Regions from separate parts of the Bacillus sp. YC2 genome, predicted to be linked through region 2. Evidence: riboswitches for the same ligand, from Rfam matches in the RefSeq annotation. Region 2 holds a riboswitch; each other region holds the start of a gene.

Region 1 (12,325 bases), on a different contig from region 2:
GTTCGCGGCTTCCATCATATTCCCCCAAGAAGGGGTAGGAGGAGCAACGCCGAGCCCAAGAAAACTAAGCGCTGATTCACTCAGCATCGCGCCGGCAACATGCAGTGTCGCCGCCACCATCAATAACGGGAGCGTATTGGGAAGCAAGTGATACAGAATCTTCCGTTTATCACTTAGTCCAAGAACCTCCGCTGCCATCATAAACGGCTGCTCTTTCAGCGATAAAATTTGTCCGCGCACAAGCCGCGCCAAACTGGGCCAGCCGATCAAACTTAACATCATCATAATCAAATACAGCCTGTATTCAGAGGGAACTTTCCACTCCGACAAAACCGCGGCTAATATTAAAAGCAGGGGCAGGCCGGGAATGGACATCAGCATATCTGCGAGACGCATGATGATAACATCAGCCGCGCCGCGATAAAAACCGGCAAGCGCTCCAAGCAAAGACCCGACAACAAGAGACAAAACCATGGAAGCAAGCCCGACAGTCAGAGAAATCTGCCCCGCCAGCATCAGCCTTGTCAGCACATCTCTCCCGTATTGGTCGGTGCCCAGCCAATGGTGAACTCCGGGATGCTGATTGGCATTTGAAATATCGGTCCGATCTGTTATGTATGGAGAAAAGGATGGACCAATAAAACACAGTAAAAACATAAAACATAAGAAAAGCAGACTGACAACCGTTAATTTATTATGCAGCAATCGGCGGTACGTCTGTTTCCAAAGGGACGGCGGCATGTCTTTTTGTTTTTTCATCTTCAACGCCCCCTATTTCAGCCTGACTCGCGGATCAACCGCGGCATAAGCGATATCGGCCAAAAAATTCCCCACGATCGTCAAACAAGACAAAAACAGGGTGAATGCCATCAATACGGGATAATCCCGATAATGCACCGACTCCAGCTGAATACGCCCGACACCCGGCCAGCTGAAAATCTGTTCTATAATAATTGCCCCGGAAAACAGGCCCGGAAGTTCAAAAGCAAGAAGGGTGATGGCGGGAATGAGCGCATTTTTCAACGCATGCTTCCATATCACGGTGCGCTCTTTCAAACCCTTTGCTCTCGCCGTTCTGATATAGTCCTGCCTGATGACGTCGAGCATGCCTGAGCGAAAATATCTTGTCAGCGAGCCGATTCCAAGCATAGATAAAATGACAACCGGCAAAATCATATGCTTAACGGCTTCAAGCACATACGAAAAGCCCGAACTCGTGCTTCCGGTATCAATCATTCCCCCGACAGGCAGTAACTTCAAATCAACGCCGAACCATTTGATGAACAGCAGGCTGATAAAAAAAGACGGAAATGCCATCGAAGCAAAAACAAAAAACGTAACGAGTCCGTCAAACCAAGAATATTTTCTGACAGCTGATACGACCCCCGTTACCATCGCCGCAGACCAAGTCAGCAGCAAAGAAAAAAACGCCACAAAAAATGAATTCCATACATATTTCTGAAGCAATGAAAGGACGTTCTCCTGATATTTTAAAGAGAATCCCAAATCTCCGGTGAGAACATTGCCGAGCCATGTCACATAACGCTGCCATATGGGCTGATCCAGCCCGTAAAGCGCCTTTAATTCCTTGGCTCTTTCAGGAGTCAGGTTTACGTTTGAATCAATATAATCGCCCGGCAGCATGGCAAATAAGAAAAAAATGATAAAGGACGTACCGAATAATATCACAAGCATTTGAATGAACCTTTGGACGGCATACCGTTTCATAAAAGCCTTTTCCTCCCCCAGAAGGCAAAATACCCAGCCTGCACCGGGTATTTGCACACGTTATCTATTTAATTGAAACGTTTGGCAGACTCGAACTGATTCCCGAATAATTATCCGGTTCAAGCCCCTGTATTTTCCCGCTGACCGCCCTTGCGCTTTGACGGTAATGAACCAAAATGTAAGGCGGGTTTTTTCCAAGCTCCTGATAAAGCTGGCGGTAAATCTCTTTTCTTTTGTTGATATCGAGCGTTCCGGCTCCTTTCTCTATTAACCGATCCGCCTTCGGATTGGAATATCCCGTCACATTGTTAGGATGATCGGATGCCAGCTTTTCCACCGTGTCGTTCGGATCAAGAATTTGCGAGGTGGAAACAGCGGCCAGATCATAATGTTTGTCATTGATTTTTGCGACCTCTGTATTAAAATCCATGACTTCCGGCTTTAATGAAATTCCGATGTCAGCATAATTTTCTTTCGCAATCGGGATAAAATCGTCATCGGCTTTTGAGGTGTAATAGCTGATCTCAAGCTTTTTGCCGTTTTTTTCACGCACGCCGTCTTTTCCCGTTTTCCAACCGGCTTGATCGAGAAGCTCCTTTGCTTTTTCCGGATTAAATTTGTACGGGTTCACGCCTTTGTCATGATATGCCCATGAAACTGGGGACACAGGGACATTTGCGACCTCTCCGTACCGTTTAAAGCGGACATCGACGATTTTTTGGCGGTCCAGCCCGTAAATGAGCGCTTGGCGAACTTCTTTGTCCTGAAACGGCGGGCGCTTATGATTGACATAAACAAGCCCATAGTCATTCACGACAGATACGCTTACATTCGCAAAACCAAGACTCTTTAAATGCTCGACCGTATCGTCATCAGGTGAGAAAGAGGCATAATCAAGATCACCCGTTTCAAAAAGCTGAAGAGAGGTTGAAGGGTCGATAATTTTATAAATCAGCTTTTCTGTTTTCGGTTTCCCGGAATAATAGTGTTCATTCGCTTGATAACGTATTTCCTGTCCCGGAATATATTCTGTGAATTGATAAGGGCCTGCTCCGAGCGGTTTTGAATAAAGCTCTTTTAAATAGTCCAGTTTGCCGAACTGATAATCCTTTCCGTAATAAGCTTCAGACAGCACCTGCCCCCCTAACAAAAGCAGCGATTTCGAACTGACTTTTTCAGTAGTGATCTTGATGGTTCTGTCATTTATGATATGAATGCCCTCTATCGACTTCGCTTTTCCTTCTTTGTAAGCTTTGCCGCCTTTAATATACGCCGTTGTGATATCTTCATAGCCCGCATACGCCGGATCATGCAGCAGCGTTAATGTAAACGCGACATCCTTTGCAGTCAGAGGCGACCCGTCACTGAAAACAAGGTCCTTTCTCAAATGAAACGTATAGGTAAGCTGATCTTTAGAAATATCCCAGCTTTCAGCCAGCGCCGGAGCGGGTTTCCCCGTTTTATCCAATTTGACTAATGACTCGAAAATAGGATCAGTCGCATTTCCGTCCCAGCCGTTTTCATAAAAGTACGGTAAAAAAACCCCGCCGGGCGCAGATATGCCTGCAACAAATGTATCTTTTCTGGCTTTAGATTTAGCGGGAAGCGCCGCCATATCAACCGCTTTAAATTCCTTTTTCTGTGCGCGGGCGATACTTGATTCTTCCTTTTTATCCGCCGATGGCTGCCGCTCTTCTTCCCCTGAGCTTCCTAATGCGCATCCCGATATAAATACGGAAATTGAGAGCGCAAATATGATGCCTGCTGCTTTTTTCTTCAATGCCTTCCCCTCCATCCTTATCGAACCCCCGTATGCTTTTCATCAATTTTTATATAGATCTCCTCCATCTGATCCGCACTTCTCATAATCTCCCGTTTGTTTTTCTCCACAAGCACCTCAAAATTCAATGTTCGTTTTCTGTACTTTTTTCGTTTTTTACTCTTCTTCCGAACAGTTGACGCCTTTTTCAAACCCAAATGTCATCCCTCCGTTTTTCATTCAAGGGCCTTTCACGCAAAAAAGGCCCTTATCTGTTTAAAAGATAAGAGCCTTCGGTGATCCGATCAGCCACAGTTTGGAAATATGTACTGATCATGTTAATTCATATAATACCTATCTGTCAACTATATTTTAAAATACTGCCGCGTCTTCTGAACTTTCGCGGCCTTTTCCTTATACGATCTCTTATTCTCCCGCATAAGCTGAGAACATTAATAGATAATGATAGAAAGAGAAGTGAGAGTATGGAAAAGACAAAACTTACCGGACGAATCGTGACGCGGGATGACCCGGACTATGACGAGGCAAGAACAAATTTCAACCTAAGTCTGCAAAGGTATCCCAGCATCATTGTATTTTGCCAAAACAAACAAGATGCCGTTAATGCGCTGAAGTGGGCGCGCGAAAACAATGTGCCTTTCCGCATCAGAGGCGGCAGACACAGCTATGAGAACTTCTCCCTTTTAAATAACGGCCTTGTCATTGATTTGAGTGAAATGAACAGAATAAAGGTCGATCAGAACATCCAGCTGGCTACAATAGAGGCGGGCGCCGAATTGGGGGAAGTCTATCAGACACTCTGGCGGTACGGCTTGACACTTCCTGCGGGAAATATTGCAAATGTAGGACTCACGGGTTTAACGCTTGGAGGGGGAATTGGATATTTAACAAGGACTGCCGGCCTGACTTGCGACCGCCTCTTAAAGCTCGAGATGATCAGAGCAGACGAAAAAACGGGCGCTGAATTGATAACGGCAAGCCGCTCGGAGCACCCTGACTTATTCTGGGCGTCTCAGGGCGGAGGCGGAGGCAATTTCGGCATTGTCACGTCCATGACGTTTGAAGCAGTGCCGATTTCTCGAGTGTCTATTTTTTCTATCACTTGGAGATGGAAGGATTTTGAGGAAGTTTTTAATGCGTGGCAGCACTGGGCTCCTTTTACGGATGAACGGCTTACCTCATCCATTGAGTTTTGGCCCGAGGAAGTAAACCGCATAGAGGCTCTCGGACAATTTGTCGGGACAAAAACAGAGTTAAAAGAATTGTTAAAACCTTTGCTAAAAGCAGGAAAACCGACAAGCGGTATGGTAAAAACAGTGCCGTTTAACGAAGCAGCTGCCTTTTTTAACAGCCCGGGAGGCAATCAGCCGCAAAAGAAAAAACGTTCAGGCTCTTTCATCGAAAAGCCATTATCAAAACATGCGATTTCAACCGTTAAACACTTTTTACAGCACGCACCGAATCAAAACGCAAGCGTCTGGCAGCAATCGCTCGGCGGGGCAGCCGGACGAATCGCCCCCGACGAGACGGCATTTTTTTATCGTGATGCAATCATTGCTCAGGAATATTTAACGAACTGGACATCACCTGAAGAAAAAAGACAAAATGTCCGCTGGATTGAGGAGCTGAGAACTGCTCTTTCCAAAGAAACGATGGGAGACTACGTGAATTGGCCCGATTTAGCTATCAGAAACTGGCCAAAAACATATTACGGAGACAATTTTGAGCGCCTCCGCGAAGTAAAAACGACATATGACCCAGAAAACGTATTCCGCTTTGAGCAAAGCATTCCGCCGCTTCGCCGGTCAATATTTTTCTAAAAGAAAAATGAAGATGGAACACCCTCCATCTTCATCCGTTCATTTATTGATATAAATGGCTTCCCGTTTTCACGAATTCTTTTGCTTTTTCTTTTAACCCTTCATTAATGGCTTCCGTTTCACTGAGGTCTTTCTCCTTCGCGTAATCCCGTATATCCTGTGAAATTCTCATACTGCAAAATTTCGGCCCGCACATCGAACAGAAGTGAGCCGTTTTTGCGCCTTCAGCCGGCAAGGTTTCATCATGGTATTCAATTGCTCTTTCAGGGTCAAGAGACAAATGAAATTGGTCGCGCCAGCGGAATTCAAACCGCGCTTTAGAAAGTGCGTCATCACGCATCTGCGCGCCCGGATGCCCCTTGGCAAGATCTGCCGCATGAGCGGCGATTTTGTAAGTAATCACGCCTTCTCTTACATCATCACGATTCGGCAGTCCTAAATGCTCCTTCGGCGTAACGTAACAAAGCATCGCCGTTCCGTACCAGCCGATCATCGCAGCGCCGATTGCTGATGTAATATGGTCATAGCCGGGAGCGATATCAGTCGTCAGAGGACCGAGCGTGTAAAAAGGCGCTTCTTTGCAGATTTCCAGCTGCTTGTCCATATTTTCTTTAATTTTGTGCATCGGCACGTGCCCCGGTCCTTCAATCATCACTTGAACGTCATGCTTCCACGCAATCTGCGTCAATTCTCCAAGCGTCTCTAATTCGGCAAACTGGGCCTCATCATTCGCATCGGCAATTGAACCCGGACGCAGACCGTCACCGAGAGAAAATGCAATATCATATGCCTTCATGATTTCACAGATTTCTTCAAAATGGGTATACAAAAAGCTTTCTTGATGATGTGCCAGACACCATTGCGCCATGATCGCCCCGCCGCGTGACACGATTCCCGTCGTGCGTTTTGCCGTTAACGGCACATAGCGAAGCAAAACACCGGCATGAATCGTAAAATAATCCACTCCCTGCTCCGCCTGCTCAATCAGTGTGTCACGGTAAATCTCCCATGTTAAATCCTCCGCAACACCGTTTACTTTTTCAAGCGCCTGATAAATCGGCACCGTTCCTACCGGCACAGGGCAATTGCGGATGATCCATTCCCGTGTCGTATGAATGTCTTTCCCCGTGGACAAGTCCATCATCGTATCGGCTCCCCAGCGAATCGCCCACGTCATTTTTTCCACTTCTTCCTCAATCGAGGATGTGACAGCTGAGTTTCCGATATTCGCATTAATTTTCACGTGAAAGTTCCGCCCAATAATCATTGGTTCACTTTCAGGGTGGTTTACGTTAGAAGGAATGATCGCCCGGCCGCTCGCTACTTCCTCTCTGACAAATTCGGGTGAGACATGCTCACGGATCGCGATAAACTCCATTTCCGGTGTAATGATTCCTTTTCTCGCGTAATGCATTTGCGTCACATTTTTTCCCGATTTAGCACGAAGCGGTTTCCGTTTTAAACCGGGGTATGCAGCAGCCCTGTTTTCTTTCTTATAACCGTTGTCCTCAGGTTTAACGGCCCGTCCTTCATACTCCTCCGTATCGCCGCGTCCGGCAACCCATTTGGTGCGAAGCGGTTTCAGGCCGTCATGTATATGAATCTGCACATTCGGATCGGTATATGGCCCGCTCGTATCATAAACACGGACAGGCGCATTCTCCTCTTCACCGAATGATCCCGTTGTCGGGCTCAGGCTGATTTCCCTCATCGGGACTTGAATATCAGGTGTTGAACCTTCCGTGTATACCTTTTTGCTTCCTGAAAAACTCGACATAATGGAAATGTTCGCTTGCTGTACTGATTGATTTTGCATACAAATCTCTCCTTTATCAATTCGAATAACAGAATCAAGCTCAGCACCAGCACAAAAAAACCGGGCTCAATTGAGAACCCGGTTTTGCAGTCAGAAAAGAAACTATTATTGTCTTTCATCAACAATAATAAAACCTCTACTTCCCCACGCTGGTACGAACCAGATCAGGTCCAAAGGGTTAAGAAGCAGCCGCTTCTCTCTCAGCCCGCCAAGGGGCACCCCCAGTAACTATTCATTTCGCTTTCATCGTAACATAATGTTCTCACAAAAAAAAGCATATTATCAACATTCAGATAATTTAAGTATGTTCAGCTCTGTTTCTTCGACGCTCTCTCCTGTTCCATAAACGCGATAAACCCCGGCATCCGCTCTGGAAGAAACAGCACGAAACAGCTGATCGCCTATATAGTGAAGCGCAGCGCCGTCATCAGCTGCATAGCCGCCCTGAAGCCTTTTTTCAGAAATGAGCCGATGATACGCCGGCCTGCGGTTCTTTTCCCCATCATAATGCGGACAAAAGCTGCCCGGTAAAAACCCTAAAGCTTTTAGCGCTGTCAGCTCTCCGATTGAATCGGTCACCCCTTCTTCAAACCAGCAGATTGCCCCGGCGCTCAGACCCGCTAATATAATACCGTTTTTCCATGCCTCACGGAGAATGCGGTCAAGCCCCCACTCCTTCCAAAGCACAAGCATGTTTCGCGTATTGCCGCCGCCAACGTAAATAATATCTTTATCCATCAAAAAGGATCTGATATGTGAAGAAGGCGGTTTAAACAAGGACAAATGGGACGGCTTGCACTGAAGCGTCTGAAATGCCTGATAAAAACGTCTGATATAGTTTTCCGCGTCGCCGCTTGCCGTCGGCAAAAAACAAACTTTCGGCTCTGATCGCACCGACTGTTCTAAAAGATATTGATCAAGCAAAAGGTTATCGGGTTCCATCGAAAAACCTCCGCCCCCCATTGCGATAATCTGTTTCAACGTAGTCACCTCTTTATTTCTCAAGTATAACAGCCCATTTCGCATAAAAGCTTCGCGTGAAGCAAAAAATACAGAAAATCAGGAGGTGAACCATATGGAACATGACCGCTTAGCTTATCATGAAACTGTCGATACCCATGAAATCATGAATATAAAAACCGTCTCTTTACTGAAATCAAAAATGATGCAAGGTTTAGTCTTTGATCAAGAACTGAGAGCGCTTATGGAAAAAAACGTACAGCAGTCCGTAAAAGATATTAAAGAATTGCAGACCTTTTACAAAAAGGCGCCGACAATAACCGGAGGTGAATTGCATTGAACGATTTTTTAGACCCCAAGAACTCAATAGGCATGCCCGATCTTGCAGACTCAGCTCTCGCTCTTGAATTTTTGCTTTCTGTAAAAAGCGGGATTAAAGATTACGCGATTGCAATTACTGAAACCGCAACCCCAGAACTCAGGCAAGTCTTGCGCACTCAATTGGATACGGCTATTCAATTGCACGGCGAGCTCACACAGCTCATGATCAAAAAAGGCTGGCTTTCTCCAACTGATACGAAAAAACAATTTGCACTGGATTTAAAATCCGCCCAAACCGCGGTTGATATCGCAGGCCTCAAACTGTTTCCAGACAATACGAATCGGCTCGGGACATTCGCTACACCATATAACTAACAGAGGAGTATGAAGAATGAAAGCTGTCACATATCAAGGCATTAAAGATGTCAGAGTGAAAGAAGTCAATGCGCCGAAAATCCAAAAGCCTGATGATATCATTGTGAAACTGACAACCACCGCCATTTGCGGATCAGATTTACACTTAATTCACGGCATGATTCCAAACTTTCCGGAAGACTACATTATCGGCCACGAACCGATGGGCATTGTCGAAGAAACGGGTCCTGAGGTCCATAAGGTAAAAAAAGGCGATCGAGTCATTATTCCTTTTAACGTCAGCTGCGGAGAGTGTTTCTTTTGTAAAAACCAGCTCGAAAGCCAATGTGACAACTCCAACGCCAATGGGGAGATGGGAGCGTATTTCGGCTACTCGGACACGGCAGGCGGCTATCCAGGCGGCCAAGCTGAATACATGCGCGTGCCCTATGCCAACTTTACACCCTTCAAAATTCCTGAAGACTGCGAAATAGAAGATGAAAAATTAGTTTTGCTTGCGGACGCAATGTCTACCGCCTACTGGAGCGTAGACAACGCGGGAGTCAAAGAGGGAGATACAGTCATTGTTCTCGGCTGCGGTCCTGTCGGGCTGCTCGCACAAAAATTTGCATGGTTCAAAGGCGCAAAACGAGTCATAGCAGTTGATTATATCGACTACCGCCTCCAGCATGCCAAAAAAACAAACAATGTGGAAATCATTAATTTTGAACAGAAAGAAAACACAGGCTCTTATTTAAAAGAAATCACACAAGGCGGCGCAGATGTTGTCATTGACTGCGTCGGAATGGACGGTAAAATGTCTCCGCTCGAATTTCTGGCGACAGGCGTTAAAATGCACGGCGGAGCGATGGGTGCGCTCGTTATGGCAGCCCAAGCCGTTCGAAAATGCGGCACCATCCAAGTAACAGGTGTATACGGGATGAGATACAACGCCTTCCCATTTCTCAATCTTTCAGATATTTCATTAATATCTTCATCTACAGTAATTTGCAGCTCACCCGCTAAAAACATTCTATGCAGTTCATCAGCTACCTTGCTTTCCATATTCAATCCTGCCTCACTCCTTTGTACAAACTTGATCCTTAGTTTATCCTTGAAAACGGCATTGAATGTAAACCAGGTCCCTCTTTTTTGCGAACGTCAGCCTTGGAGTCGCCAAAGCCGATACCATTGAAGTCACAGTCGTAAAAGGCTGGATTCTAAGGCGGTATATTGAATATTAAAAAACCGTTTCCTGACACATGTAATTTCTTTGTTATCTAAAGAATGAAAAGACACCATATAAAACAACGGAGATTCCCGCCGCTATAAGCGCCGGAACAAGTTTCGAACGGGCATACTTCACAACATCGATCCCCAGAACCGTACAGGTTGTCACCGTATTATCACTGAGAGGAGAAGCAAACGCTCCAAATGTTCCGCTGGCAAACACGGCCCCAATCGCTAATAATAAGCTGGTATGCGATTGAACCGCCAGCGTTACGCCGAGCGGCATTAAAAGTCCCCAAGTCCCCCAAGATGAACCGATAAAATAGGATATAACCGCCCCGAGTATAAACAGAGATGGCGCAATAAACATATGGGGGATCCATGACGTTAAATGAGAAGTAATATATTTGGAAAATCCCAGATCCTCAGATACTGCTGTTACGGCCCAAATCAGCGATAACATGATAATAACGTTTACCAATTCGTTTCCGCCCTTGATAAAATGAGTAACAAGCTCGCCTGCTGAAAAACGCTGAAACATAAAAAGAGCAAATGCTGCAATTACTGCTGCCAATAATGCAGTTAACATGACGCCAAGCATATCACTTTTAATAAAAGCATTCAAAAACCCTTGTGCTTTTGAATGGCCGTCCCACCAGCTCAGAAACAGTGTTAATAGTAAAAATAGCGCGATTGGAATCATTAAATTCCATGGCCGAATCGGTGTTTCCTTAATATAAGCACGGTGCGCCGCGTCTAACTCTTCCTGCTGGTCAGCATGTTCATCGGCATCCCTTTCGAACATCCCCGTGTGTTCTCCGTGAATATCTGAGATCGTCCCTGTTTCCATGTTGAATGTGCTGGGGCCTGCTGAAAGCAAAACACCGCTGTTCTGCGGGATCGCTTCCACATTTTGATTATGTTTCAGAGAAGAGGTTTGTCCGTTCTTTTCTGTTTTTTCTAAGCTTTCATCTTCTTTTTGTTTTTTAAAGAAGCTGTAATAAATTCCGACTAAAATAATCACAATGGAGAAAAAATTGAAAGGAATACTTTTCACATACACTGTGTAAGCCGGTTGATCTATTCCTGACGTTTTGAGAGCTTGTCCGATAATGGAAACCATGTAGCCGACAAATGCTGTTGCTGCCGGAATTAAGGCGATGACAGGGTTGGCTGTAAACTCAATGGCGTAAGCAATTTTCTGTTTCGACAGGTCCAGACGCCTGCTTAAAGCTTTCATGATCGGTGCAATGGTGACGATGCGAAAGTCCGGTTCGCTAAACGTGCCAAATGTCGACAGCCATGCAAGCAGCATCGCGCCTTTTTTGGTTTTAACCTTTTTACTGATCAAATGGACAAAGCCTTTTATCCCTCCGGTTAACTTTATAATCCCCACAAGGCCGGCAAATGAATATAGAAAAACAATGATTCGAATATTATTTATTACGACAATGTTGCTGATTAAATAATGAACCATGTGTTCAATCCCGCCAAGCAAGCTGGGATGCAAAAGATAGCTCCCGGCCAACAAGCCAACAAACAGGCCAGACTGTACTTGCTTCGTCATGATTGAAATGGGAATGACCAGAATAAATGGTATAAGACAAGCCCAAGTACCTGCCATAAAAACACCTCTTTTAAAGAACTTTTTGTTAGTATCTTTGAAAAAAGTGCAATTATACGCAGGCGCATCATGATTATAATAAGTCTGTAACTGCCCTTTGATACGGCTGGCAATAACTTTTTATACAACAAAAAAAGCTTCTACATTTTGTAGAAGCTTTCGTATACCGGTGGCCGGGGTCGAACCGGCACTCCAGAAGGAACACGATTTTGAGTCGTGCGCGTCTGCCAATTCCGCCACACCGGCAAGCAATGTGTCGTGTACAACCGACGTATATAAATATATCATGGGTTTTCTATACTGTCAACGGTTTTAGAAAAGTTTTTTGTTTAATGCACATGTTTTTCGACATCTTTCCGCACGCCGCCAGATGAAGCGTTCTTGTTTTTTGGTTTACTTATACCGACTGCACTTCTGCAGCTTATGATAATGTTTTAATGATACAAAAAAAGTGATTTGCGCTATGCAAATCACTCTCGTATAAGTGTTATATAATGTTAAAAATAATAACCAATTTAACGTCATCCGTTCAAAGCTAAATTGGTGCCGAGGGCCGGACTTGAACCGGCACGGTAGTCACCTACCGCAGGATTTTAAGTCCTGTGTGTCTGCCAATTCCACCACCCCGGCAAAAGAAAGGCGACACCCGGATTCGAACCGGGGATAAAGGTTTTGCAGACCTCTGCCTTACC
Region 2 (6,349 bases):
TTCAGCCTCAGACAGCGTTCGCTGAAAAGCATCTTGTTCAAGCCCTTTAATCAAGGCGAGCGCTCCGCTCACATGCGGGGCTGCCATTGAAGTGCCCGTCAGCTTTCCGTATTTATGATTAGGGAGGGTGGAGAGAATATTTTCTCCTGGAGCGACAAGGTCAATTTCTTTATTTGCGTTTGAAAATTCAGACGATTCTCGAGCTACGGAAACCGATCCGACTGCAATGACTTCGTTGTAAGCAGCGGGATAAGAAAGCTCTTCTGTCCGCTCGTCTCCGTCACCTTCATTTCCTGCTGCGCAGACGACCAGTACGCCGTTTTTCACGGCATTTGTGACGGCTTCTTTCAGCTCCGGCACATCGCTCGGTCCGCCGAGTGACATGGAAATAATATCAGCCTTTTGTTCAACCGCATAATTAATGCCGTTAATAATCCATTCATATTTTCCGCTGCCGTTTTGACCGCCGAGCACCTTGACGATTAACAGGCTTGCCTCTGGCGCAACCCCGGAAATTCCGCCGTTTGCATCATTAGCAGCAATCGTTCCGGAAACATGGGTGCCGTGTCCGTTATAATCGGAAATCGCATCCTCTTTGCCTCCGTCATCATCTGTAAAATTTTTACCGCCGATAATCCGATCTTTTAAATCGGGGTGGTTCGTGTCGCAGCCTGTATCAAGAACCGCGATTTTAATATCTTTGCCTTTAAACCCTTTTGCCCACAATTCTGGCGCCTTAATCACTTTAATACCCTCAGGAAGCTCGTTCACATCCATCATCTGCTCATTCGTGACATACGGGATCAAGCGCATTTCACCATTCATAAAAAAGCCCTCCTTTTTTATGTTTGCAAGTGGATACAAGGGTGTTGCTACTATTTTATGGCAGGGACCGCTGCTTGGAAAGAGTCATTTGAAGCATTTTGACAAATCAGGCGCAAACCATTGCACTAATTATTTTCAAATAAATGGATAGATTAACAGCTTTCACTGTGAATCGGCACCCGCTGACGCTATAATTGGAAATGGGAAAGGAGAAGAGGTATGAAACTAAATGAAGCATTATACGAATATTTTTCAGGACAGGTTGATCAAATTGCAAAAGATTGGATCGACACAATGGAAGAAACAGACCCCAATTCGATCTATTCCTTGACGAATCCGGTTATGACAGAAGAACTGCTTGAGCAGGATAAAGAATTTTACCGGCATATTAATAACATGTATATCAAACCGGAAAAGGAATTTTTGGAAGAGTTCGAACGGTGGGTGATCGAGCTTGCGAAGGACCAGAAGCATTTAGACACACCCGTTCAATATGTGGTCCGTGAATTTATGAGAAACCGGACGCTGTACAAAAGCTATTACGATGCGTTTGCCGATTCTCACGAGTCTTTGTTTGCACGGGGAGAAAGGAAGAAATGGGAGGATTTAATCGTTCAAGTATTTGATTTTACCATTTATACGTTTGTTGATCATGCCGAGCATAATTCGAAAATGCAGCTGAACGCGCAGCGGGAAATGATATTAGAATTAAGCTCGCCGGTCATCACACTCAGCAAACGCACGGCCCTTTTGCCCCTTGTCGGCGATATCGACACTGAGCGGGCTAAATTTATTCTTGAAAACACGTTGAGCACCTGTGCAGACAGGCGTGTCGAGCATTTGTTAATCGACTTGTCGGGCGTGGTGGTCGTGGATACGATGGTGGCGCACCAAATCTTTAAATTGATTGAGGCGCTTAATTTGATCGGAGTCAAATCGACCTTATCCGGAATCAGGCCGGAAATCGCCCAAACGGCCGTTCAGCTCGGTATTAATTTCTCAAATATCACGATTAAGTCAAACTTGGCTCAAGCGCTTAATTATAATCAGTGACAGAAGCGTACATAACAAAAACAGGCTGCCGAATCGTCTCCGGCAGCCTGTTTTTATAAAAAGAATAAAGAGACAGTATAACTTGCGCCAAATAATAAAAGGACGAGCAGGAAAAAGAACCAGTCGCCGCCCCGCACAGTCACGGTCCTGTAAAACGTACGGTTTCGGCTGCCTGTAAAACCTTTTGATTCCATTGCGATGGCTGTGCGTTCTGCTTTCCGGATCGCACCTGCCAAAAGCGGAATGGTATAGCGTGTAAAAGCGGACAGCTTTCCTTTCAGGCCGGATTCAGTCACAGCGCCTCTGATTCTGTGCGCCTGCCTGATGATCCGGATCTCGTCTTTCAGAAGAGGAAGAAACCGAAATCCGGCGATAATGCCGTACGCAAGCTTCGGCGGCAGCTTGCACTGCTGAATGAGACTCAGCATAAACAGAATCGGATCGGTTGTGAAAATAAACATCATCGACAAAGCAGAAAAACATAAAATGCGAAAACCGATCGAAATGCCGAGCGCCGCGTTGTCACTGTTGACGGAAATAGGACCCAGCCGGAACAGCAGGTTGCCGGCAGTTGTCGGGACGTTTCCGAAAACGGCCGCTGTCCATAAGCAGCCGAAGGCAAGAATGAAAAACGGAACCGTAAACAGAAGCCATTTTTTCAGCGGAATCCGGCCTGCCGTTATGACACCTGCCACGATGATAATGTAAAACAAAGCGGGCGTATATGGATTATAAATAAACGACAGCATCACGACACAGCAAAGGACAGCCGCCGCTTTTATCGTCGGGTTAACAGCTTGCAGCCGGTGATTCATGTCTCTGCCCCCCATCTTGTCTCATCCATTCATACTTCAGCGGCAAAGCCAGCTTTGCCTGTTCAACGAGCTCGTGCCGTTCAGAAAACAGAAAGTCAGGTGACCCATAGTAAACCAGGTTCGTATCATGAAGCACAAGGATGCTGTCGGCATAGTCGGAGACAAGCTCCATATCGTGTGTCACCATTAGAACCGCCGTTCCTTCTGCCTGAATCTCTTGAAGCATTTGCATACATTCACGCGCCGTTTTTGCGTCTTGGCCGAATGTCGGCTCATCAAGCAGCAGCATTTTTACATCGTGCATCAGCATTGTCGCAACGCTGAGCCTGCGTTTCTGTCCTTGGCTTAACGAAAACGGATGATACGAGACATAGCGCCGGAGTCCGAACCGGGTTAACAGCTGAAGGGCTTTCTCCTTCACTGCTTTATGACGTTCAAAGCCGAATAGCAGTTCATCCATGACTGTGTCAGTGACAAACTGGTGCTCAGGATTTTGGAATACAAATCCCATGTGGCGCCGCAGCTCTTTTTCAGAATAGGAATCAACCGGTCTCCCGTCTATTTCAATCAGTCCGCTCTCCGGCCGATTCAGCCGGGCAAGCACTGAGAGAAGCGTGGACTTTCCGGTGCCGTTAGGCCCGGCAATCGCAGTGATTGAGCCTTTTTTCACGGAAAAGCCCAGGTTCTGAAAAATCGGTTTCGATCCTCTTTTAAATGACAGATCATGAACGCGGAGCGCATCTTCTGAAGAAGGCTTGATCCCGCCGTTATCCGAAAAGGGAGGGAACGGCTCGTTAAAAAGGGTTTCTTTGCACAAAGTAAAAGGGAGATGAAGATGCTTCTGCAAAGTAATGACGCGCGGAATGGTTATTCCGAGCTGCGTCAGCTCATCAAGCTGAAATTGAAAGATGTCTTTTGTCAGCCCGTCCATCACTTTCCGCCCCGATTCGTCAAGCACAATCGTTCTGTCCATCCACGGCGCCCAATGATCGAGCTGATGTTCAATAACGAGAAGGCCGAAGCCTTTTTTCTTTTGGAGTTCCCTGATCAGCTGTACGAATTCACGCGCAGAATAAGGATCAAGCTGAGCTGTCGGTTCATCCAAAATAATAAGTTCAGGCTCCATTGCGATAATACAAGCGAGCGCGACTTTTTGCTTTAACCCGCCTGACAGGGAAGCGATTGTCCGCTTCTTCAAGTGGGGAATTTCGAATTTTTCCAGCACATCATCAATGATCCTGTCCATGTCTTCTTTTGCATATTGCAGATTTTCCAGCCCGAAGGCGATTTCATCCTCAACCGTCAGCATGCAAAATTGCTGATCCGGATCTTGAAACACCGCGCCGATTGATTTGGCGGCAGGCTCTGACAGATCTGAGAGGGGTGTCCCGTATAAGGCAACACGGCCTATTTGAACCGCGTCGCACGCTTCCGGATAAAGGCCGTTTAAGCAAAGGGCAAGCGAGCTTTTGCCGCACCCGCTCGGACCGAGCAATAAGGCACGTTCTCCTTTTTTTATCTGAAATGATACGTCTTGAATAATCGGTTTTTCATCCTCTTCATAAGAAAATGTCAGACGGTCAACCGTGAGAAGCGGATCAGATGCCTGCATCTTGGGTCACCTGTTTCTTTTTCTTTTTGAATGCCTTTCCGAGCGCCATTCCGTTCAGCACGCCCGTATAGGCAAGCGAGTCGCTGATCACTTTTCCGAGAAGCCCGGCAAGAATCGCACCGGAAGCAAGACGGATGATCAGCATAACTGCCAATAAACCCGGATTCAAAACAGAGTAGCCGGAAACAAACAAATCATAAATAAAGCTTGTCACAGAAGAACCCATCCCCGCCAACAGCAAAACAGGCAGGGAATAGACCCGCCAGCGTGTGGCTAAAAAGACGGCTTCCGCTCCCAGCCCCTGCGCAATTCCTATCAGAATGACCATCGGGCCTGACGGATTTCCGAGAAGGCACTCCACAAATGCGGCAATGATTTCAGAAATAAGCGCCGCTCCGGGTTTTTGAATGATGTATGCAGCAATAACCGATACGATAAACCAAATGCCGTAAATCGGTTCATAGCTCATCCGGCCGAAAAAACCGGCCGCTATATTGCTTAAGTGAGTAGACAATAAATAGATGACGGCGAATACAACACTGATGACTGACATGACAACAATTTCTCTCATTTTCCAGTTCTTCATATTTAATCTCCTGCTTTCTTGTCTGTTGGATTATCGGCTGCTATTGAATACTGACTTCGTTACAGGAAATGGCCATTCGGCTTCATCATTTTCGTTTCCCTCCCGTTTTTAAATGAAAATAAAAAACTGCATATCCAAGGGAATATGCAGCAACAGAACGAAAACGCATGGAAAATAAACCGCGCTTCGGTCAATCTGCACTTCCCCACGCTGGTATTATCCAGATCGGGTTATGAGGGATCAAAACACGCCGCAGCATGTTTTATCTCAGCCATTACAGCACCCCTAGTGCGTTTCCTATACAGTTTTTTATGATGACATCATCATAGTTGATCAATTCTGATTTGTAAACAGCTTTTCCCGGTTGAAGAGAGGAATCGGGCCGGACTGTCATTCATAAAGATAGGAAGAGGGTTTATCGCGCGCCTTTTTTTACAAAAAGGAAATGGAGGACTCCTATGTTTGTTCATACAGTGCAGTCTGGCGACACGTTATTTTCAATAAGCAGGAGATACGGATTTCCTGTTGACCGGATCAGAAGCGTCAACGGGCTTGAGGAAACGAATATTGTTCCGGGGCAAGCGCTGCTTATTCCTCTTTATGAATATACGGTTCAGCCGAATGATACGTATGCCGTCATCGCGAGAAAGTCTTATGTTTCGCAAATGCAGCTGATGCAGGCCAATCCCGCGATTTTGCCAAACCGTTTACAGGCGGGAATGAAGGTGAGGATACCTGACATCTCAAACTACCTTGCCGGCACTCTGCAATTTTATGTCATTCGGACACCTGAAGCAGACAGAGCGTTAATCAACGATTATGCACCCTATTCATCAGCCATATCGCTGTTTGAATATCATTTTGGCCCAAATGGGGATCTTCTGAATGACTTAAATGACAAAACAGCGATTGAAACCACGTGGAAAAACAGAGTGCGGCCGCTTGCCGTCATTACGAATCTGACGGGCGGGGGGTTCAGTTCTGACCTTGCCCATCAAGTGCTGCAAAATCCGTCAGCCCGGGCGAACCTCGTCAACAATATCGTGAGTTTGACCACAAGAAAGGGGTATGGCGGCGTAAACATTGATTTTGAACGGATCAGTGAAGCCGATCGTGATCTTTTCACAGGCTTTCTCCGTGAATTAAAAAACCGGCTTTCCCAGCATCAGCTTGCCTTAACCATATCGGTTCCGGCTAAAACAAGTGAAGGGGTGCCTTGGCTTCGCGGGTATGATTACGGCGGAATCGGTGCTGTCGTCGATTACATGTTTATTATGGCGTACGATTGGCACCATGCGGGCAGTGAGCCGGGAGCTGTTGCGCCTTTGACCGAGGTCAGGGAAACAATCAATTTTGCCATCAGCAGGGTGCCGAGAAGAAAAGTGATTCTCGGTGTTCCGCTGTATGGCTATGATTGGCTCATTCCGTACAAACCGGGCACCATCGGAACAGCCATAT
Region 3 (12,325 bases), on a different contig from region 2:
ATTCACACGGTTCCAGTCTTGTATCATGAGTGCCGAGGGGGTGGTAAGACTAAACGGGTGATATGTATTCATGAGGATCCAACCTTTCGACAAACATTAAAAAAGCGTAATTTCCCAATCATTTTACCACAATTTAAAGCATTCGTTTAGCGGCTGACTTTAAAATGAATAAAATAAATGTGCCGGAAACATTGAGATTTCCGGCATTTTACAAGTAAAGGGCTGATCACGCAGAGCCCTTTGGTTCATTTACACGCACTAAGATGACATCTTCCCCAATTTTAACTATATTTCGCCAAGGAATGACCATTTCCTCTTCTTTTCCGAAAAAACCGAGAACTTTTCCGCTGCCCCCTAAAATGATCGCCTGAATTTTACCCGTTGTCACATTAATATCGATGTCACCGATGCTTCCGAGTTTTTTTCCGTTCGAAACGTTCACCACATCTTTTATTTGAAATTCAGAAATGCTGATCATCCGGATCACGTCCTTTACCGTTCTTTTTCTTATTATATGAACGGTCGGGCCGAACCTTGTCAAGCCGGGCAATCTTTTTTGCGGCTGCACCATGTAATGATAAATCTCAGCATGATTTTCGTATACTCAATAAGCTCCTCAACGGACACTTCCTCGTTTACGGAATGGGCATTCTTCAGGTCGCCCGGCCCGTATATGACGCTCGGAATCCCGGCATCGTAAAGCCAGCCGCCGTCTGTTACGGTTTGTGATACATCTGTAACGGGCTCCTCCTTTTTGACGGCGCGGTGCGATGCTGCCAAAACACAAACCGCCGGATGATCAGGATCTATTTCCAGCGCCGGAAAAATTTCGCCCCTGTCCTCAATCATTGAAGAGCCGCCCCATTTGAAAACCGGTCTGTTTTCCCTCAGCCACACATCACTGTCGCTGATTCGGTTTACAAAGTCTTCAATTTCCGCCGACACTTGTTCATGTGTTTCGTTCGGATAAAAGTGAACCGTAATCCATAAGCGGCACTCATCCGCGACAAAGGCGGCGTGTCTTCCCCCTTCTATTACGGCGGGATTGATCGTATTTGTGCCGGGCGTAAAGCCGGGATAGCTTTTCATTACCGACCAGTGGCGTTCCAGCTCTCCGAGGGCGCCGATGATCTTCGCCATTTTTTCAATCGCGCTTGCCCCGAATGTGCCGCCGCCCGCGTGAATCATATTGCGCCTCATTCCGTCGTGAAACGTTTTTGCGCTTTTGATTTCTATCCAGCCGGTAATCACTCCGCCCTGGCCTTGGATATGCAGGCTGCTCGTATCCGCGACAACCGCAAAGTCCGCATGATAACCGCGTCTGCAGCATTCAAGCGTCCCCGCTTCACCCACCTCTTCGCCGATGACCGACTGCACAATCAGATCGCCAGGCAGTTGTAAACCGGCTTCATGAATCAGCTTCAGGCAAAAAAGCACGCACGCCAGCCCGCCTTTCATATCAGAAGCGCCTCGTCCGATTAACATGCCGTCTTTTATAAGAGGCTGAAACGGGTCCGAGTCCCAGTCTTCCCCGTTTACTTCGGCTACGTCAATGTGGCCGTTTAGAATGAGGCTTTGATAATGTTCGGAATCGGTTCCCTTTAACACACCGACTACGTTCGGATCTTCGGGGTAGACATCCCATATATCGACAGAACAGCCCATCTCTTTTAAAAACCCGGCAACCCATTTCTGCGCGGTTTTCGTATTTCTTGCGGGCGGCGCCGGTGTGGGAAAGGAGATTAAAGTTTTGGCGATACTGATTAAATCAGCCTGCTGCTCATCTGCTTTTTGTAATATCATATTGAGTTGATCCAATGGAAATCTCTCCTTCTTGTTGTATAGAAAAAACCGTTTCAACGAATGAAACGGCTTTAAAAAAACGCACAGGGCTCGGCAATATGTAAACCGCCGCTTCCTCCGCTTTTTTCACCGCTTCCCTCCGCTGGCATGATCCAGATCAGGTCTGTTAAGGGTTGAGACACACGCCTCTCTCAGCTGCCGGACAGCACCCCCAGGATGAAATGTATTCACTTTTCACACGGATGACGTTTCTTTCGCCCGTGTTAAAAACGGACGGTCATTGTTCCACATCACGCTGACCGGTATGTCAAAAAAGGCAGAAAGCCGTTCATCAGAAAGCATATCCCGTATCCCGCCTGAGGCGAACACTTCTCCTTGTTTTATAAGCAGCGCTTTATCAAATACCGGTAAAATTTCTTCAGCATGATGGGTGACGTAAAGGATTGACGGCGCATTTTCTTTTCCGGCGATATATGTAATCGTATCTAACAGTTTTTCCCTCGCCATAAAGTCAAGCCCTGTCACCGGCTCATCCAAAATTAAAAGTTCAGGATCTGCCATAAGGGCACGGGCAATCAGCGCCCTTTGTCTTTCTCCTTGAGATAAGGTCTCATAGCGCCTGTCCGCGTAACCGATCGCGCCCAAATCCTTCAAAAGCCCGATCGCTTTTTCCCTCACTTGTTCACTCGGCGTTTCGTATAAACCGATAGATGCGTACGCACCGCTGAGAGCAATTTCAAATGCGGAATCCGCGGGGTATAGTTTATGCTGAAGCCCGGCTGACACAAGGCCGATTTTTCTTCTGAGCTTATCACCGAGCTCTGTTTTTCCGAATTGATGGCCGAGCACCTGCATCTCTCCTGAAGTAGGAAAGTAATATGAGCATAACATATTTAACAAAGCTGTTTTGCCGGCACCGTTTAATCCGTACAGCACCCAGTTTTCATTTTGTTCAACATGCCAGTTTATATCCTTCAGAATCCATTTGCCGTTTCTTTTTAATGACACGCGGTCAAGCTGTAAAATCATTACGCTCCCTCCTGCAAATATGTTTCAATTTTCTTAAAACTTTTACAGATTAGAATACATGACTTTTTTTCATACGTAAACCGGAGACACGAAAAAAGCCTTTAAAACATTTGTTTTAAAGGCTTTTCCCGTTATTGATGGATGTTCTTATTCATTTGTTTAATGGCTGCCTTTTCGAGCCTCGAAACCTGAGCTTGGGATATGCCGATTTCTTCAGCCACTTCCATTTGAGTTTTTCCCTGAAAGAAGCGTTTGCGCAAAATCATTTTCTCCCGTTCGTTCAGCCTTCTCATGCCTTCTTTTAAAGCCAGCTCCTCAATCCATTGTGTATCCTTGTTTCGCTCATCGCTGATCTGGTCCATGACGTAAATCGGATCACCGCCGTCGTTATAAATCGGCTCAAACAGCGACACCGGATCTTGGATGGCGTCAAGAGCAAACACAATTTCTTCATGGGGCACTTCAAGAACTTTGGCGATTTCCTCTGCTGTCGGCTCCTTGCTTGTCTCACTGATTAACCGCTCTCTTACTTGAAGCGCTTTATATGCGATATCACGCAGCGATCTTGAGACGCGGATCGGATTGTTATCACGCAAATATCTGCGGATTTCTCCGATGATCATCGGTACAGCGTATGTTGAAAACTTAACATTATGGCTTAGGTCAAAATTATCAATGGATTTCATTAGTCCGATGCAGCCGACCTGAAATAAGTCATCAACATACTCTCCTCTATTGTTAAACCTTTGAATGACGCTTAAGACAAGGCGCAGGTTGCCGTTTACCAGCTTTTCTCTTGCTGAATCATCGCCTTCATCCTGCAATTGCTTAAATAGCTTTCTCATCTCTTCATTCTTGAGCACCGGTAATTTGGAGGTATCCACCCCGCAAATTTCGACTTTATTTCTTGACACGTTTTTCCCTCCCAACAGGAGCTGCTGTACAACGTTAAGTATCTCCTCGGGTGGGAAAAATATGCACTTTCATTTTACAGAAAAAAACATCTGTCCAAGACAATCCTTACAGCAGTAAGGGTTGGCTGATGGAAATTTTTTTACACCATTTTGTTAAACTCTTTTCGCAGTCTTTTTATAATCCGTTTTTCAAGCCGGGAAATATAGGATTGGGAGATTCCCATCATGTCGGCTACATCTTTTTGCGTCTTTTCTTCTTCTCCGACAAGCCCGAAACGCAGTTCCATGATCTGCTTTTCTCTCTCGTTTAATTGCTCAAGCGCTTTTTTCAAAAGCTTTTTATCCACATTTGCTTCAATATCTTTTGTAATAATATCATCATCTGTTCCGAGCACATCTGAAAGCAGCAGTTCATTTCCGTCCCAATCAATATTAAGCGGCTCATCAAAGGATACCTCAGAACGGATTTTATTGTTTCTGCGCAGGTACATTAAAATCTCGTTTTCAATGCATCGTGATGCATAGGTGGCAAGCTTTATTTTCTTTTCCGGGTTAAAGGTGTTTACCGCTTTGATCAGACCGATTGTCCCGATGCTGATCAAATCCTCAATATTAATGCCCGTGTTTTCAAATTTACGGGCGATGTATACGACAAGGCGTAAATTCCTTTCAATTAAAATAGCGCGTGCCGCCTGATCCCCGCTCGGCAGCTTTAAAAGCAGCACCTGTTCTTCTTCTTTTGACAGAGGCGGCGGCAGTGCTTCGCTTCCCCCTATGTAATAAACTTCATCACTTTTCAGCCCGAGTTTCATCAGCCATTTATACCAAAGATATGTCAAACGCAGCTTAAGTTTTTTCATCTTCCTCCCCCTTCTAAATACAATGCGGATTGAGTATGATTAGTAACAGACTTTTATATCAGGATACATGTTTCACCGCTTTTCCTGTCAGCATTTTCGGATGAACGATCGCGTCAAATTCACCGTCTGCCGATAATTGTCTCGTGCTGATTCCGATCAGGCATTTCTCACATGCGATCATTTCGTCTTTTGTTAAAATGGTCACGTAATCCGGCTTCAAACAGAGTAAAAATTGATGGTCCTGGCCGACGCCCCTGTACGGAATCAGTCTGAGTTTTTCTGCGTGGCGGAACGTATTATCCAGCTGTTCGATCACCTCAAGCGGACTGGCGGTTTTGATAATGTCTGTTTCCTTTTCCCCGAGAAGCGGGGCAAACTTATCAATATGAAGAATCATGACCGGCGTTTTCGTCAGCGGATCGTACAGCTGGTTTCCCGAATCCACCAATCCCTTCGCATGGATTGTCTGTCCGCCGAATTCAGCCTGCACCCTGACAAGTTCATCATACTGAATGGATTTTGTTTCGATCTCTTCAATTCTTTTTTTCGAAAAAAACCACACGGCGGGAAATCCGATGACGACAAACATCCAGCTGATCGGATCACCGAACCCGGTCTGGCTTGTCACCATTACGCCATGCTGCACGATTGATTTTGTCTGCAATAACGAATGAACACCGATCATTCCCCCGCCGACGAGAAATGTTGCGAAATAAAAGGCAAACAAATTTTGTAAAAAATACCGAAACCGTTTAAATCCGAAAGCCGTAAGCACGATGAAAACTGAAAATACCATTTTTCCCGCTGGGTGCTCCACAAGCGGCGAAACAGGGGTGAACATCAGCAGCACAATCGTTGAACCGATCAAGCCCCCAGCCACCACTCTTCTTTTCTTTACCTGGCGTTTTAAAATAAAGGCCGTCAATAAAAGCAAAAGAGAATCAAAACAAAAGTTCAACAGCCAAATGACATCCAGATAGATTTTCACATCTGACCCCTCTCCTCTTTTGTCTTACATACCTGTTTCTCTCTCTTGTTTCATAAGTATAAAGCAAGCTCTGTGGGAAAGTCTGTCAATTAATGTTGAGGGGAAAGTACAATTTTTAAGGGATAACCGTTTTATTTGTCGAGGATGCCTGTTTGGGCATTTTGCTAGGTTCGGATCATCTGAAAAAGCGCTGCCCTTCTAAAGGCAGCGCTCTTCTTTACTCGTTAATATAAAGTTTTCCTTTCGCCGTTTGTCTCGTTTCATTCCCATAGTCATCTCTTACGATAACGTCAATTTTTGCTCCGTTCGCTTTAATTGAAGAGGCGGCCGTCCAGTATCCTTCATATCTTCCCGGAGAAATTTCTCTCAGCGGAAGCTCCGTTGCGTTTTGAGTAGTTGCACGCGCATTTGTCAGCGGAAGACGAATGACAAACGTGGCGTCTAATTTCTTTCCGCTGGAGAAAGCGATTTTCACTGATTCTCCGGCTTTTAATGTTTTATCCTCTCCGGGAACTAACCCAGAAATAACGGGGGCGGTGTAATTTGCATTGATAACCGTCTTTTTCGTCGTTTTGTTTCCCGCTTCATCCGCTGCCGTGACTTTGATTTCATTGCTGCCGTTTTCCAGAAGAATTCGGGCTTGGTAAGAGCCGTCTTTCACCTCAGCTTTTTGGCCGTTCACCTTCACCCACTTCAAATAATCATCGGCAGCTTTTCCTTTTACAGTCACGGTTTCTTTATTTGTTTTATCTCCGTTTTTCGGATTATCGATCGTCAAATCCGGTTTGTCCTGATCAAGTATCACCGTGACAGGGCCGGAAGCGTCTGTTGATCCCCTGTCGGTTGACGTTGATGCCGTCAGGCGGTTGGCTCCTTTATGAAGCGATACATCAGCCTGGAAGGTGCCGTCTGCTCCGGCTTTTGTTTCAGCGGCTTCTTTTTCATCGTTGTAAAGACGGACAGCCGTCCCCGGAGAAGCGGTCCCTTTTACCGCAAGTTTCTCTTGATTTGTAAATGATTTGTCCTGCGGAGAAGTAATCTCAGGCACTGCCGCTTCATAGTCAACCAAAGCGCGGATCATATAGTTTCCGTCAGATTTATCCGATTTTGACCAGCTGCCGCCGATGTACTGCCAGTTTCTGTTTGAATACGGGCTTCCGTCATCGGCTGACAATCCCGGCGAATAAGGATCGGGTTTCGTCTGTACGAAGACGAGATAAAATTCCTTACCGACCGCAATTCCTTTTGAGCTGAGGTCGGCTTTTGTCCATTCACCGTTTCTGAGCGCTTCCGCTTTGAAAGGACCGGCGATTTTTTTACCGGGCGCACCGTCTTTTTCCGATGCGTCATATACTTCTATTTGAAATTCCGTGCCGCCAGGGGCAGGCCAGTTTTCACCCCAAAATTTAAACAGTCCTCCTGTCAGCATGCCAAGGTCTTTTCCGTCAGCGAGCGTCATCTTAACCGCAGATTTGCTGCCTGCCTCAAAATACGACATGGCGGCTTCTTCCACACCGTTATCATAGGCAATTTCGCCTTCATAGCCGATATACGGCTTTAATTCGGAGTTTTGGGTGACATTCCCTTTCACATCAACAGAAAATTCGTTGTTGTAAAATCCTTTTGCGGCGATTTTGATCGTATAGGAGCCTTCGTACACCTGAAGTGAATATTCCCCTTTGTCATTCGTAACCGCCGGTTCAATTGCGGCATCCTCGATGACATACAGCGCGGCGCCTTTCACCGGTTCTCCCGTTGACTGATTGGTGATCGTGCCTTTTAACGTGCCGGATGGCATTTTTTCCAGCGTGAAGTCTGCCTGTGCCGTTTGATCTGATTGTATCGAGACTTTTTCTGTTTGTGGCTGATACCCGTAAGCCTCCGCTTTCAGCGTATAGCTGCCCGCTTTATGAGAAAGGGTGTATTTGCCGCTTGCCGGGTCTGAATAAACGGATTTTCCCGTCTCGGCAACACTGACTTGCGCTCTGAGCGGAAGCAGGTTTGTTCCGCGGTTTACAGCTTTTCCTGCTGATTTTGCCGCCGGTTTCGCTTTTTTAGGATTAACAGCCTTTTTCTTTAGTTTGCCGGACGGCTTTTGTATACCGAGTTTAGCTTTTTTCACCTTGCCGGAAGAGTCGGCTGAGAGGCTGACATCATCGATATACCATCCGTCTTCATTTACCACTTCATCGGACTGCAAATTAAACATGACTTTAATGTTTTGGCCTTTATATGCCGATAAATCAATTTCTTCATCAGTCCAGCCTGCCGAAGCTCCGTTATAAATGGCCGCCTGCTCCCAATTCGTTTTCCCTTCAGGAAGTACAAACACATATCCGTAATCAAAAAATTCTTCGAGCGTGTGCCAGCTTTTAAATTGAAGGAACAGACGCCCGTCATCCGGCACTTGAATCGGAGGCATCACTAAATTCATGTTGGCCGAATCGGCGTAAGGGCCAGCCAGGTTCGTCGCAAATACTTTTTCTCCGGAGACTGCTGCACCGGGGCCTGAAACCGGAACGCCCCATTCCCATTGATCTTGTGTTCCATAGCTTGACCATCCTGCGGGCTGCGACTCAAAATTCTCTTTGTAGCCCGCTGTAATGCTTGGTTTGACAGTGACCCGGTACGTGTCAGATTCCGCCGAATGACCTCCAAAGTCCTTTATCGTCCATTTGTAGCTTACTGATTTGGCCATTACATTCGGGATTTCCGCTTGATATGTTCCTTTTTTTTCATCTCCGCTTTTTTGCACCGCGGTGATCGTTTTCCAATCTCCCTCATCAAACTGGTAGGAAAGCGTAACCTTCGTAACGCCCACATTGTCTTCCGCCGTGACAGTTAACGGAAGACTCGCGCCTTGATAAGCTTCCGAGACAGGATCATGCTGATATACAGGCGGTTCGTTATCTTCACCTGCTGTCAACACCTGCCCTTCTATTTTTCCGATCCCGTCCGTTACAGCCGAAACGGCGTCAAATGCATTGACAAGACCGTGGCCGTAACCGTTATTCGGCGAATCCGGAAAGGCGGAATCGGTCAGCTTTTCTGCTGTGCGAGTCAAGACGTCTTCCATTTCATCGACCGTAATAGAGGCATTCGCCTGCCTCAACAGAGCCGCTGTTGCAGCCACATGCGGCCCGGCCATCGAAGTTCCGTTCCAGCCGCCTTCATATGTTCCCCCCGGCACCGATGAACGGATATTGACTCCCGGAGCCGAGATATCCGGTTTTGTTTCATGATACGGTGAAGGGCCTTGAAGTGAGAAATCAGCGAGTTTCTTTTGGCTGTCGGTAGCACCTGTCGCAAATGCTTCCGGATAATTGGCGGGATTGGCAATCGACCCCGGTCCTCCAGGTGTAAACAAGTCTTCATTTCCCGCAGAGAATTCCGGAAAAATATCAGCCGCTCTCCACGCGTTGACCATATCTCTGTACCACTCGTCAATTCCTGAACCGCCAGACCAAGAATTATTCACAACGTCCGGAGCCATTTCAGGATGCGGCTTCCCGTCTTTATCTTTTGGCGCCAACACCCATTCACCGGCATCCAAAATATCGGCATCTGTCCCTCCGTCATCCGAGAAAGCTTTTACCGCAATCCATTTTGCGCCGGGAGCCACGCCGATTTGATTTGAGCCGTCAGGTTCAGACCCCGTCATTGTTCCGGTCACATGAGTGCCGTGGTCTTGGTCGTCATAGGGAGCGTCTTTTTTGGCAACGGCATCATACCAGTTCATGTCATGGTTCGGCTGAGCGGGATTTTTAGAATCATAGCCGCGGTATTTCTCCTTTAATGCCGGGTGATCCCACTCAACTCCGGTATCAATGGATGCCACAACCGTACCGGTTCCGTCATAGCCTAAAGCCCAGGCTTTAGGTGCATCGATTTGGCTGATGTTCCATTCGATACCGCCTTTTGCTTTGATTTCTTTTTGTTTTTTCTTCATTTGAAAAGGTGCGGATGATTTTGTCAGCTGACGCTTTTCATTCGGGAGCACTTTTTCTACTTCAGGAAATGAAGCGACTTTTTCCATTACCTCTTTCGAAGCACGGACAGCCATTCCGTTGACAATATAATAGGAATGAATATGGTCTGCCTTGCCTTTCTTTTTTTGTTTTTCCAAGTAATTTTTTATATTTTGCTGCGCATCATCAGCTGTTACCTTTAAAGAAGAGACAACGGCCGAACGTTTTTGATATTCTGTTTTCGCTGCTGAAAGCGAATGTGACTCGGCTTTCTTTTCGGCCGTCTTGGCAGCTTTTTTCGTATCAGCCCGCTCTTTGAATTTAATGAGAAACGTGACCTTATCACTCTTTTCAAAACGTTTCTTGACCGAATCAGAAATCTTATGCTGGATGGACTTCGAGGAAGAGAGTTCTTCTTTTAAAGAAGCAGCTGCATGTGTGCTGTTCGCTCCGGCTGCACCCGGAAAAAGCAGTGAGCTGACGACAATGACGCTTAAAACGGAGCCTGTCCACTTGTTTCTCGTTTTTTTCCTCAATCGTATTCCCCCTTATTTAGAAATATAATGTAATTTTGTCTTCCCTCCTTCAAAAATGGAATCGTTTGTCATTTCGATGTTGTACGTTAAATGTAGACAATCTTCAATTCAGATATTGTCGTATTCTGTCAGAAAGCCATATGAAACTGAAAATAATTCAATGGTCATGTTTTATACATAGGGATAAAGATTCTTTTTTGGTATATGAATCGGAGGATCTGGGGAAGAAATCAGTCTATAGAGGAAAGAAAAAGGACAAAACCATGTGGTTTTGTCCTTTTAAATCAGCCGCGTTTGTTGCGGTTTCTTAAAAATGTCGGAATATCCAAGGCATCATCCGCCGGCTGTGATGTATGACGGTTTGCCGTGTTTTGATGCTGCTGCGTTTCTTCACGCTTTGGCTCACGCTTAGCAGCATTTTGGTTTTGTGATTTTAACCCTTGGTTTAATGTCGGGCGCTGCGGTTTTGAGTCGTCTTTTTCCTGTTCAATAAACCCTGTTGCGATGACAGTCACGACAATTTCATCTTTCAGATTTTCATTGATTACTGAACCGAAAATCATATTCACGTCAGGATCAGATGCAGATGCGACGATATCCGCAGCTTCCTGTACTTCGTATAGACTCAGATTTGTGCCGCCTGTGATGTTCATCAGAACACCTTGCGCTCCGTCAATTGCCGCTTCTAATAACGGGCTGGAAATGGCTTTTTTCGCAGCTTCTGCCGCACGGCTTTCTCCGGTTGCAATTCCGATTCCCATCAATGCAGAACCTTTATTCGACATGATGGTTTTGACATCGGCGAAGTCCAGGTTGATCAGTCCGGGCGTCGCGATGAGGTCAGAGATACCTTGAACCCCTTGGCGAAGCACGTTATCAGCTTCACGGAATGCTTCAAGCATCGGCGTGTTTTTGTCAACAATTTCAAGAATACGGTCATTCGGAATCACGATCAGCGTATCCACCGCTTCTTTCATTGCTGTAATTCCGCCAGCCGCCTGCAGCTGGCGCTTCCGTCCTTCAAATGTAAACGGTCTTGTTACGACTCCGACAGTCAGAGCGCCTAAATCCTTTGCGATTTGGGCAATGACCGGTGCGGCTCCCGTTCCGGTTCCGCCTCCCATTCCGGCTGTAACGAAAACCATGTCAGCGCCTTTTAACGCTTCTTCAATCTGTTCTTTGCTTTCTTCAGCGGCTTTTTTGCCGACTTCAGGGTTTGCTCCAGCTCCAAGACCCCGCGTCAGTTTTTCTCCGATCTGCATTTTCACTTCTGCTTTTGACAGGTTAAGAGCTTGTGCATCCGTATTCACCGCGATGTACTCTACACCTTGCACTTCATTTTCAATCATTCGGTTGACCGCGTTATTTCCGCCGCCTCCTACTCCGATTACTTTAATTGATGCTAAGCCGTCTATGTTTGTTTCGAAATCCAACATGCTAAATCCTCCTAATCTGCCGAATGACTATCTATCTATTCCCAAAACATGCTTAATAGTTTTTTCATTTTGCTCGGTTTGTTCTGTTCGGCTTGTGTTTTTTGTTTTGCTTTAGGCCGCTGCTGTGCCTCTTGCCGCTGATGATGCTGTTCTTCGTGTGAAACCGCAATTTCCTGCACGGCTTCCTCCGGCATATGAAAGCCTATTTTTCTTCCTTGAATTCTTGCGTTTCGGCAGGCGAATTGTATCAAGCCGACACCCGTCATATACTGCGGGTCTCTTACGCCGATATAGTTCGGGCTTGCGACTCTTACATTGTGCCGCAGCACGTCCTGTGCCAATGAAAGCACCCCGGGCATTGCGGCCTGTCCTCCGGTCAGCACAAAGCCGCCGGGCAAGTCGGTAATTCCCATATGTTCGATTTCAGATGCGGCAATCTCAAGAATCTCTTCCACTCTTGCTTCGATGATATTGGCAATTTCCTGCTGTGTAAAAGATTGCTTTTGATTCGTGCCAATGACGGTGACTTCAAATACTTCATCTTCTGAAGCCTCGTCGTAGAAAGCATGTCCGAATTGTTTTTTTACTCTTTCCGCCTCTTCTGTGGACGTCCGTAAACCGATTGACACGTCTTTTGTGATGTTTTCGCCTCCGAGCGGAATTACGGTGGTCGCTTTAAGATGCCCCTGTTCAAAAACCGCAACCGTCGTAGATCCGCCGCCGATATCAATCATTGCGACACCGAGGTTCTTTTCGTCTTTTGATAAAGCCGCCGAACCGGCCGCAAGCGG

The links. A riboswitch is a leader RNA that binds a small molecule or an ion and turns the genes downstream of it on or off. The one in region 2 is predicted to bind thiamine pyrophosphate.
Region 1: it holds a riboswitch for thiamine pyrophosphate, as region 2 does, so the genes downstream of both, thiC (phosphomethylpyrimidine synthase ThiC) here and KY305_RS14115 (ECF transporter S component) in region 2, are expected to answer to the same signal.
Region 3: it holds a riboswitch for thiamine pyrophosphate, as region 2 does, so the genes downstream of both, KY305_RS05855 (acetylornithine deacetylase) here and KY305_RS14115 (ECF transporter S component) in region 2, are expected to answer to the same signal.

Annotation. Positions count from the first base shown of each region.
Region 1 is NZ_JAHXDO010000003.1:286,244-298,568, forward strand. It holds gene opp4C (oligopeptide ABC transporter permease) at 1-759, opposite strand, end outside; gene KY305_RS08155 (ABC transporter permease) at 772-1,728, opposite strand; gene KY305_RS08160 (ABC transporter substrate-binding protein) at 1,793-3,523, opposite strand; gene KY305_RS08165 (FbpB family small basic protein) at 3,526-3,705, opposite strand; gene KY305_RS08170 (FAD-binding oxidoreductase) at 3,973-5,328, shown strand; gene thiC (phosphomethylpyrimidine synthase ThiC) at 5,372-7,144, opposite strand; TPP riboswitch at 7,269-7,377, opposite strand; gene KY305_RS08180 (Type 1 glutamine amidotransferase-like domain-containing protein) at 7,427-8,125, opposite strand; gene KY305_RS08185 (spore coat protein) at 8,220-8,444, shown strand; gene KY305_RS08190 (spore coat protein) at 8,441-8,800, shown strand; partial or broken gene KY305_RS08195 (alcohol dehydrogenase catalytic domain-containing protein) at 8,817-9,740, shown strand; partial or broken gene KY305_RS19945 (hypothetical protein) at 9,737-9,844, opposite strand; gene KY305_RS08200 (Na+/H+ antiporter NhaC family protein) at 10,056-11,633, opposite strand; tRNA gene KY305_RS08205 (tRNA-Leu) at 11,798-11,879, opposite strand; tRNA gene KY305_RS08210 (tRNA-Leu) at 12,175-12,263, opposite strand; tRNA gene KY305_RS08215 (tRNA-Cys) at 12,271-12,325, opposite strand, start outside.
Region 2 is NZ_JAHXDO010000008.1:112,993-119,341, forward strand. It holds gene KY305_RS14095 (S8 family peptidase) at 1-825, opposite strand, end outside; gene KY305_RS14100 (STAS domain-containing protein) at 1,045-1,878, shown strand; gene KY305_RS14105 (energy-coupling factor transporter transmembrane component T family protein) at 1,932-2,693, opposite strand; gene KY305_RS14110 (ABC transporter ATP-binding protein) at 2,668-4,305, opposite strand; gene KY305_RS14115 (ECF transporter S component) at 4,292-4,891, opposite strand; TPP riboswitch at 5,077-5,188, opposite strand; gene KY305_RS14120 (glycoside hydrolase family 18 protein) at 5,350-6,349, shown strand, end outside.
Region 3 is NZ_JAHXDO010000002.1:173,526-185,850, forward strand. It holds gene pgeF (peptidoglycan editing factor PgeF) at 1-72, opposite strand, end outside; gene KY305_RS05850 (YlmC/YmxH family sporulation protein) at 227-478, opposite strand; gene KY305_RS05855 (acetylornithine deacetylase) at 538-1,803, opposite strand; TPP riboswitch at 1,921-2,026, opposite strand; gene KY305_RS05860 (ABC transporter ATP-binding protein) at 2,038-2,832, opposite strand; gene sigG (RNA polymerase sporulation sigma factor SigG) at 2,964-3,746, opposite strand; gene sigE (RNA polymerase sporulation sigma factor SigE) at 3,887-4,606, opposite strand; gene spoIIGA (sigma-E processing peptidase SpoIIGA) at 4,665-5,594, opposite strand; gene KY305_RS05880 (S8 family peptidase) at 5,812-10,098, opposite strand; gene ftsZ (cell division protein FtsZ) at 10,383-11,534, opposite strand; gene ftsA (cell division protein FtsA) at 11,570-12,325, opposite strand, start outside.